3 regions of the Rhizobium ruizarguesonis genome follow, and region 3 is predicted to be linked to each of the others. Evidence: riboswitches for the same ligand, from Rfam matches in the RefSeq annotation. Region 3 holds a riboswitch; each other region holds the start of a gene.
What was found. A riboswitch is a leader RNA that binds a small molecule or an ion and turns the genes downstream of it on or off. The one in region 3 is predicted to bind cobalamin.

Region 1: it holds a riboswitch for cobalamin, as region 3 does, so the genes downstream of both, fdhA (formaldehyde dehydrogenase, glutathione-independent) here and cobU (bifunctional adenosylcobinamide kinase/adenosylcobinamide-phosphate guanylyltransferase) in region 3, are expected to answer to the same signal.
Region 2: it holds a riboswitch for cobalamin, as region 3 does, so the genes downstream of both, metE (5-methyltetrahydropteroyltriglutamate--homocysteine S-methyltransferase) here and cobU (bifunctional adenosylcobinamide kinase/adenosylcobinamide-phosphate guanylyltransferase) in region 3, are expected to answer to the same signal.

Annotation. Positions count from the first base shown of each region.
Region 1 covers NZ_CP071681.1:544,312-547,584, reverse strand. Annotated here, with positions in the region: gene J3P73_RS33630 (DMT family transporter) at 113-1,036, shown strand; cobalamin riboswitch at 1,177-1,377, shown strand; gene fdhA (formaldehyde dehydrogenase, glutathione-independent) at 1,597-2,787, shown strand; gene J3P73_RS33620 (ABC transporter substrate-binding protein) at 2,861-3,273, opposite strand, start outside.
Region 2 covers NZ_CP071678.1:4,499,741-4,503,013, reverse strand. Annotated here, with positions in the region: gene J3P73_RS22050 (heavy metal translocating P-type ATPase) at 1-1,270, shown strand, start outside; cobalamin riboswitch at 1,310-1,515, shown strand; gene metE (5-methyltetrahydropteroyltriglutamate--homocysteine S-methyltransferase) at 1,620-3,273, shown strand, end outside.
Region 3 covers NZ_CP071678.1:2,916,593-2,919,865, forward strand. Annotated here, with positions in the region: gene cobW (cobalamin biosynthesis protein CobW) at 1-710, opposite strand, end outside; gene cobU (bifunctional adenosylcobinamide kinase/adenosylcobinamide-phosphate guanylyltransferase) at 715-1,239, opposite strand; cobalamin riboswitch at 1,677-2,073, opposite strand; gene J3P73_RS14455 (chloride channel protein) at 2,327-3,273, shown strand, end outside.

The sequences.
Region 1 (3,273 bases), on a different replicon from region 3:
GGGGAAGCCATTAAAAAAATCGATGACAGCTATCTCTACTATTCGTTTGCCTGATGTCAATTCTTGACGCACAAATAAGCCGCGTTCGACTTCCTTCTTTGAGAATATCTGCGTGACAATTGAAAATCCGGCCAGACGCCTCGCAGGCAGCGAGCACGAGAAGGGTGTGCTTCTCATCATTGCCGCGACACTTGCCTGGAGCGCGAGCGGCGTCTATTCGCGACTCCTGACGACCGACGTATGGACGGCGATCGCCTGGCGATCATTGTTCGGTGGCCTGTTCCTGCTGATCCCCTGCCTTTTCCTCGAAGGGGGCATCTCACGGCGGCAATGGCGATCCGTCTTCCATCCCACAGGTCTTGCCATGATCGCATGCCAGACCTTCAGTCAGGTATGCTTCATCGGGGCGCTTTACATGACCACCGTCGCCAATGTGACGATGATCTATGCGACCGCGCCCTTCATCGCGGCCATGCTCGGCTGGGTCATCCTCAAGGAGAGGGTCTCCAGGCGGACGTTGATTGCCGGCGGCATCTCGCTCTTCGGCGTCGCGGTCATCGTCGCCTCGTCGATCGGCGGCGGCACTGGTGTGGGAGATCTGCTGGCGCTCGGCATGACGGCGTCCTTCGCGCTCGTCATCATCATTCCGCGCATCAATCCCGGCGTGCCGAGCCTGCCTCCGACCGTCGTCAGCGCTTTCCTGACGCTGGCCATCTTTGCCCCGTTCGGTTCAGTCGGCTCGCTCGACCTGCACAACTGGGTCGTTCTCGCCGCCTTCGGTGCGACCAATTTCTCTCTCGCGCTGGTGCTCTTCCTTGCCGGGGCCAAGCGGATGCCGCCGGCCGAGGCGGCGCTGATCGGCACGATGGAAATTGTGCTCACGCCCTTCTGGGTGTGGCTGCTGTTTTCCGAACAGCCGCCCGTCGCCACCTTTTTCGGCGGCGCGATCATCCTCGGCGCCGTGCTCTGGCACACGGCCGTCGACTTCAACCGCAGCCGGCGCCCCTCGCGCCTAAAGTCTTTAGGCGGCGATTAAATCTTCCGGGACGAACCGGAAAACCGCCGTATTCGCGGGATCAATTATTTCCGCTACGCAGCGCTATTGCGACTTTGCGACTGTCGTCTTTGAGTTGCACCCATGTCGTTTTCTTGATCGCTGTTTTCCGTCAGGCATGGTTTGTTTGTACTGTTCAAGGCGCTATCTCGCAAACTGGCGAAATGGACCATTGGGAAGCCGGCCCGACGCCGGCGCTGCCCCGCAGCGGTAGAAGAACTGAAATCCTCAAGGAAATCGCCGGATAGACATCCGGAAAGATATCGAGATGGATCGGAAGGAGATTCTGGAGCCGGAAACCAGCTCTTACGCAGCAGATCGACGGATTGCGGCAGACGGTCACGAGCGGAACGACAGGCAAAAACCGTGGCGTTCACTTCACTTCTGCATCCAATCTGTCCGTTTTGAAAATTCGAATATCGCCCGGTGCGGCGGTATCCTCGTGTTGTCGACACCGGGCTGCAGAGGAGGCAGGCCGGAGGGAAGTCGCCATCGACTGCATCGGTTGCAGATCGAGGCTTTCAAACAAGTGGGAGGAATCCATGAGCAAAAATAGAGGCGTCGTCTATCTCCGGCCGGGCAAGGTCGAAGTTCGCGACATCGACGACCCGAAGCTGGAAGCGCCCGACGGCCGCCGCATCGAACACGGCGTGATCCTTAAGGTGATCTCGACCAATATCTGCGGCTCCGATCAGCACATGGTCCGCGGCCGCACGACAGCGATGCCGGGCCTCATCCTCGGTCATGAAATCACCGGCGAGATCATCGAGAAAGGCATCGACGTCGAGATGCTCGAAATCGGCGATATCGTCTCGGTGCCTTTCAATGTCGCCTGCGGCCGCTGCCGCTGCTGCAAGTCCCAGGATACCGGTGTCTGCCTGACGGTAAACCCGGCCCGCGCCGGTGGCGCTTACGGTTATGTCGACATGGGTGGCTGGATCGGCGGACAGGCGCGCTATGTCACCATTCCCTACGCAGATTTCAACCTGCTGAAGATCCCCGATCGGGACAAGGCAATGGCGAAGATCCGGGATCTCACCATGCTCTCCGACATTCTGCCCACGGGCTTTCATGGCGCGGTGCGGGCAGGCGTTGGCGTCGGCTCGACCGTCTACGTGGCAGGCGCCGGCCCCGTCGGCCTTGCGGCTGCGGCTTCGGCTCGCATTCTCGGCGCCGCTGTCGTGATGATCGGTGATTTCAACAAGGACCGTCTGGCGCATGCGGCGAAGGTCGGTTTCGAGCCGATCGACCTGTCGAAGAGCGACCGTCTCGGCGACATGATTGCGCAGGTCGTCGGCATCAACGAGGTGGACAGCGCCATCGATGCGGTCGGCTTCGAGGCACGCGGCCATTCCGGCGGGGAACAGCCGGCGATCGTGCTCAATCAGATGATGGAGATTACCCGTGCCGCGGGTTCGATCGGCATTCCCGGCCTCTACGTCACCGAGGATCCGGGCGCTGTCGACAACGCTGCCAAGCACGGCAATCTGTCGCTCCGCTTCGGCCTCGGATGGGCCAAGGCGCAGTCCTTCCACACCGGCCAGACACCGGTGATCAAATATAATCGCCAGCTCATGCAGGCGATCCTCCACGACCGGCTGCCGATTGCCGATATCGTCAACGCCAAGGTCATCCCGCTCGACGATGCCGCCGCTGGATATGAGAGCTTCGACCATGGAGCAGCGACAAAATATATCCTCGATCCGCACGGAGAGGTCGCGAAAGCCGCGTAGCGCTCACGACCGAAGACAGGGATGGTCGGGCAACAGCCCGACCGTCCCGCATTCTCGAAAATCGGCCGGTGAATTACTGGATGCTGAACGGGAAATATTTGGCGTTGATCATGTCATAGGTCCCGTCCGCCTTGATGCTCTTCAGCGCTTCGTTCAGGCGCGTCAGACGCTCCTTGTCATCCAGGCGCAGCGCGATGCCGGCGCCTTCGCCAAAATATGTGATGTCGACCAGATCCGGCCCCTTGAACTCGCAGCAGCTTCCGGCCTTGGTGTTGGCAATCCAGTCGTAGATGGCGAGTTTATCCTCAAGGATAATGTCGACACTCCCATCCGCCAGCCCCTTGTATAATTCGGGCGAAGAGCGAAAAACCGTCTTCTTCATGTCCGGATAAAGATGGTTGGCATAGGATTCCTGCGCTGTCGACGAGGTCACCCCAAGAATTTTGTCGCTGAGGGCGGCTGGGCTGACGTTACTGATCGACGAAT
Region 2 (3,273 bases), 1.6 Mb from region 3:
CGTCACGGCGGCCGCGGCCGACAATACCATCGCCCGCGTCGTCAAACTGGTGGAGGAAGCGCAGGAATCGAAGGCGCCGACCGAACGCTTCATCGATCGGTTTTCGCGCTATTACACGCCCGGCGTGGTCGTGGTCGCAGCGCTCGTCGCGGTCGTTCCGCCGCTGCTGTTCGCTGGGCCGTGGGGCGAATGGGTCTATAAGGGCCTTGCCATCCTCTTGATCGGCTGCCCTTGCGCGCTCGTCATCTCGACGCCGGCGGCGATCGCCGCTTCGCTTTCATCAGGTGCGCGGCGCGGACTCTTGATGAAGGGCGGCGCGGTGCTGGAAACGCTCGGCAAGGTGACGATGGTCGCCTTCGACAAGACAGGCACGCTGACGGAAGGCAAGCCTCAGGTGACTGACATCATTTCCTTTGGCCTGAGCGAGGCGCAGGTGCTGTCGCGCGCGGCGGTGCTGGAGCGGGGTTCCAGCCATCCGCTGGCGCTGGCGATCCTCAACCGCGCCAAGGCGGACGGCGTTCCCGTGCCGCCGGCCTTCGAGCTGGAAGCGCTGCCGGGCAAGGGTGTCAGCGGCAAAGTCGGCGGTGAGACGCTGGATCTGCTGTCGCCGCCTGCCGCCCGCGAGCGCGGGACGCTCAGCGCGGAACAGGATGCACGCATCACGGCGCTGAACGACGAGGGCAAGAGCGTGTCGGTGCTGCTCGTCAACGGTATTGCGGCCGGCCTGATCGCCATGCGCGACGAGCCGCGTGAGGATGCCGAGGCCGGGCTCGCTGCCCTCAAATCAGCAGGCGTCAAGGCGATGATGTTGACGGGCGACAACAAGCGGACGGCAGCAGCCGTTGCCGGCATGCTCGGCATCGACTGGCGCGGCGAGATGATGCCGGAGGACAAGCAGCGGGTCGTCGGCGAATTGAAGCGCCAGGGCTTCATCGTCGCCAAGGTCGGCGACGGCATCAACGATGCTCCGGCGCTGGCCGCTGCCGATATCGGCATCGCCATGGGCGGCGGCACCGATGTGGCGCTGGAGACGGCGGATGCCGCCGTGCTGCACGGACGCGTTGGCGACGTGGCGCGGATGATCGAACTTTCCAAACGCACGATGCGCAACATCCTGCAGAATATCACCATCGCACTCGGGCTGAAGGCGGTGTTTCTGGTGACGACGATCGCTGGCATCACCGGGCTCTGGCCAGCGATCCTTGCCGATACCGGCGCTACCGTACTGGTGACGATCAACGCGCTGCGGTTGCTTCGGATAAAGATATAAACATTCCTTTATGTCTATTGACGATATCCACTTGCGGGCGCATTCTAGCGGCATCGTGGTTCTCCGGATTCGGTCCGGAGCTAAGAGGGAATTCGGTGCGGTGCCCAGCGCCCAATCCGAAGCTGCCCCCGCAACTGTAGGCGGAGAGCCGCCGTCCAATTGACGTCACTGGGGAGACGCCCGGGAAGACTGGACGGTGGCAGCGACCCGCAAGCCAGGAGACCTGCCGCGATTGATAACGTCCACGGGCGAGGTGTCCCGGTGTGCCGCTTTCTGCGAAACGGTACCCTTGCGTCCGTTCGTCGATGCGTCTCGCCAATGCCTTGCCCATAACCCTCGGGGTAAGGAAATGAGCATCAAGACTGCAAATCTCGGGTTTCCAAGAATTGGAAGCCATCGCGAACTGAAATTTGCGCTGGAAAGCTATTGGGCCGGCAAGAGCAACGCGGCCGCACTTCTGGAAACGGCGAAAAAGCTGCGCGCCGAGAACTGGAAGCTTCAGCAGCAGAAGGGGATCGCCGTCATCCCCTCCAATGACTTCTCGCTTTACGATCACGTTCTCGATCTCGCGGCGATGGTAGGCGCGATCCCGGCCGTCTATGGATGGCAAGGCGGCCCGGTCGATCTCGACACATATTTCGCGATGGCGCGCGGCTCGACCGGCGAGAGCCATCACGGCGATTGCGGCCATCTCCACCACGGCCACGGGGTGCCGGCGCTGGAGATGACGAAATGGTTCGACACCAACTACCACTACATGGTTCCGGAACTCAGGCGTGACCAGCCCTTCACGCTGACGGCGAACAAGCCGCTGGAGGCGTTCCTGGAGGCGAAGGCGCTCGGCATTCACACGCGGCCGGTCATTCTCGGGCCGGTCACCTTCCTGAAGCTCGCCAAATCCACGGAGGAAGGGTTCGGCACGGTCGAACTGCTCGATCGGCTGCTGCCGGTCTATGCCAGGATATTTGCCGAGTTGAGAGCGGCGGGTGCCGACTGGGTACAGGTCGACGAGCCATGCCTCGTCCTCGATCTTTCTGACAGAGAGCGCGCCGCGCTCAGCCAGACCTATCGGGCACTCGGCGAAGTAGTGCCGGATCTCAAGATCATGCTTGTCGGCTTTTTCGGCGATATGGGCGACAATCTTCCGGCCGCACTTAAGTTGCCGGTCGCAGGCCTTCATGTCGATCTGGTGCGCGGGCCGCAGCAGATCGAGATCCTCCTGGAAAAGGCGCCGGACAGCCTCGTGCTGTCGCTCGGTGTCATCGACGGACGCAACATTTGGCGGGCCGATCTCAACGCCATCCTGAACAGGATCGTGCCGTTGGTTTCCAGGTTAGGTGAGCATCGACTTCAAATCGCGCCGTCCTGCTCCCTTCTTCACGTTCCGATCGACCTCGAGCTGGAAACAGGGCTCGATGGCGAGCTGAAAACATGGCTCGCCTTTGCGACGCAGAAGCTGGACGAGCTTGCCGTGCTCGGCAGCGGGGCCTTGGACCGGAGCGGCGTCATCGGTGCCCTTGAAGCGTCTTTGCGCGCCGTCGCTGCCCGCGCCTCTTCCTCGAGGGTTCATGATGCCGCAGTTACGGCGCGAGTGGCAGGCATCGACGGAAGGATGAAACGCCGGGGTCGCGCATTCCTCTCGCGCAAAGCGCTTCAGGGTGACCGATTGCGACTGCCGCTCTTCCCGACAACGACGATCGGCTCGTTCCCGCAAACATCGGAAGTGCGCAAGTCGCGCGCGGCCTATGCAAAGGGTGCAATCAGCGAAGCCGACTACGAAGTCTTCCTGAAAAAAGAGACGGAATCGGCGATCCGCTGGCAGGAGGAGATCGGCCTCGACGTGCTTGTTCACGGCGAGTTCGAGCGCAACGACATGGTGCAGTATTTCGGCGAACAGCTTTCAGGCTTCGCCTTCACCGCCCATGCCTGGGTGCAGAGCTACGGTTCGCGCTATGTCCGCCCGCCGATCATCTTCGGCGACGTCTCACGCCCGAAGCCGATGA
Region 3 (3,273 bases):
CGATTGGCGACATCGCCCTCCGTGCCGATGCCGAGGCCGAGCAGGATGCCGGCCGACACCTCGCCGTTCCGTGCCTCGATCATGACCGGCTTGCGGACGGTGCGGGAGGCGACCTCGTCACGCACCCTGATAAGGCCGGCGGCATCGATCAGGTCGGTCTTGTTGAGCACGATGAGGTCGGCGCAGGTGAGCTGGTCCTCGAACAGCTCCTCGATCGGGCTCTCATGATCGAGCGACTCATCCTCGGCCCGGCGCGCATCGACCGCATCGTGGTCGTCGGCGAAACGACCGGCGGCAACGGCGGCGCTGTCGACCACCGTGATGACGCCGTCGACGGTCACTTGGGTGCGAATGTCGGGCCAGTTGAAGGCGGCGACCAGCGGCTGCGGCAAAGCAAGGCCCGAGGTCTCGATGACGATATGGTCGGGCCGATGTTTGCGCTCGAGCAGCTTGGTCATCGTCGGAATGAAATCATCGGCGACGGTGCAGCAGATGCAGCCATTGGTCAGCTCGATGATGTCGTCCTCCGTGCAATTCTCCGCGCCGCAGCCCTTCAGCACGTCGCCGTCGACGCCGAGATCGCCGAATTCGTTGATGATCAACGCAATCTTCTTGCCGCCAGCCTTGGTGAGCAGGTTGCGGATCATCGTCGTTTTGCCGGCGCCGAGGAAGCCGGTGATGACGGTTGCGGGAATCTTCTGCTGGTTCATGGACTTAACCCTTCATTTTCAGCGACAGGCCTGCCGCGATGAAATAAACTTCGGCGGCCTTCGCGGCGATTGATTGGTGCAGCCGGCCGGCATGATCACGGAAATCCCGCGCCATGCGATTGTCGGGCACGATGCCGAGACCGACCTCATTGGAGACGAAAACGAGCCGCGCCTTCGCGGCGGGCAGGAAATCGGCAAGCCCGGCAAATTCCGCCGCCATGTCGCGCTCCTCCATCATCAGATTGGTGACCCAGAGCGTCAGGCAGTCGATGAGCACGATGCGCCCCTCGCCGTCGATGGCGGTAAGTTTGCCGACAAGATCGAGCGGCTCTTCATGCGTCACCCAGGACGGGCCGCGGTCGACCTTGTGTTGGGCGATGCGCGCCTGCATCTCCTCGTCCCATGCGCGGCCGGTCGCAAGGTAATGGCGGTCGAGTCCGGTGGCCGTCACGAGGTCTTCGGCGAATCGGGATTTGCCGGAACGTGCGCCGCCGAGGATGAAGACGGTGTTGGAGGCGGCGGCGATCATATGCAAACGGTCCGTTGATCAGATAGGGCACGCCGTGTGCCCCCCCTCATCCGACCCTTCGGGCCACCTTCTACCCGCTGGGGAGAAGAGGGAGCAAGCCATAGTCTAAGGTCGTCTCTCTGACCTCTGCGGGATGAGAAGGACCGAGCCGTTGCGGCATTCCTCTTCTCCCCAGCGGGGAGAAGGTGGCGGCAGCCGGATGAGGGGGTGAGCGGCAAAGCCGCGAATGTGCTGAGCGCAAATGAAGCGCAACAACGAAAGACCCACAGTTTTCCGTGCCCAAGGACTTGGGCACACTGGATTCCTGTCACAAGCACAGGAGTGAGGGAGGAGAGGAAAGCACCCCCCCGTCGCGCCGCACCAGGCCGCGCCGAATTCAATCGTTCAGCCAAGACAACCTCCGTGCTGGCAACGGGCATAGTGCCCAGGTGTGGGCTTCTCGCCCGGCACGCATGGCAGGTCTCCTGGCTCGCGGTTATCGGCCGCGATCGGGGCAGACCGGAAACCGGTCGCCCTGATCGTGCCAGCGGATCATCCTCGCCTTCCCGGCTGCATCAGTGAAAAGGTGGACGATTCGTAGACTTGAGAGGCGTCCGACCCCGGTTGATCACCATGCATATCCAGTGGCTTTTCCGGCATGTCGCCCGTCCCGCCCGCTTGCATGATTGCAAGCCGCCGGCCGGAAGGGCTTAGTGCCGGATGGAAGACCCTGACCGCTCTACAGTCGCGGGGTCGGCTGTGATGAAGGCGCCCGGCTTGGGTCCGCCCCGTCACATTCCCTTTTCATCCGGAAGGGCGTAACACCGATCCGGAACCATCCGTTATGTCAGGATGGTCAGTCGGCCATCCGTTATCGGGATGGTTAGGCAAGCGCAGGGGTGAAGTCAACCGGCCTTGGCGGTCGACCAATTGACGGCCAGCCGGAATGCCTGCTCCAACACGACTTACTCTACCTAAAACATCGTCATTTATCAGAGACTTACGTCACAAATATTTATCCCGTCCGCCGGGTTTTCGCCGCAATTGCGACGCAAGCGGACTGCGCCTTCGCCCTTGACCAGGCCTCTCCCTGCCTAGTTGTCTTGCCATGCTTATGAAATTGGATCGGCGCCGTTTCCGCGCGCTGCGTGTTTTCTTCGATCCGGGACGCTTGCGGGCGCTGACCCGGCGTAGCGAGGTCGGCCTATCGCTGGCGGGCGCCGTCGTCGGCATCATCTCGGGTCTTGCCGTCACTGGCATGAGCTACGTCTCCAATGAGCTGCATCAGCTGGTCTTCGGCATCGCCGACAGCGAACGACTGAGCTCGTCCGAGATCGAGAACAAGATGCTGCTGCTCACCGCCCCCGTCATCGGCGGCGCCCTGCTCGGCCTGCTGCTTTTCGTGCTGGCGAAACGGCGCAAGAAGCCGATGGTCGACCCGATCGAGGCCAATGCGCTGCATGGCGGCCGCCTGTCCCTGACCGACAGCATCATCGTTGCCGTGCAGAACCTGATCTCCAACGGTTTCGGCGCCTCGGTCGGCCTGGAGGCCGGCTATACCCAGCTTGCCGCCGGCCTCGCCTCGAAATTCGGCCTGAAGCTGCAGCTTCGCCGCTCGGACCTGCGCACCCTCGTTGGCTGCGGCGCGGCGGGCGCCATCGCCGCCGCCTTTAACGCGCCGCTGACCGGTGCTTTCTATGCCTTCGAGCTGATCATCGGCACCTATACGATCGTCTCGCTGACGCCTGTCGTCGTCTCCGCCCTTGTCTCCACCCTGATCGCAAGGTTACTCGCCGGCAGCGATTTCACCATCGATATCGGCAGCTTTGGCTCGGTCGTGCCGGCCGACTATATCCCGGCGCTGCTGCTCGGTGCTTTCTGCGCCGGCGTCGGCATCCTGATCATGCAGGGCGTCGCCTTTGTCGAAGAACTGGCGCGCAAGAGTTCGATCGCCCCACCCTTCCGCCCGGCACTCGGTGGCATCATCGTCGGGCTCTTGGCGATGATCTCGCCGCAGGTGCTCTCGGCCGGCCACGGCGCGCTGCATCTCAACCT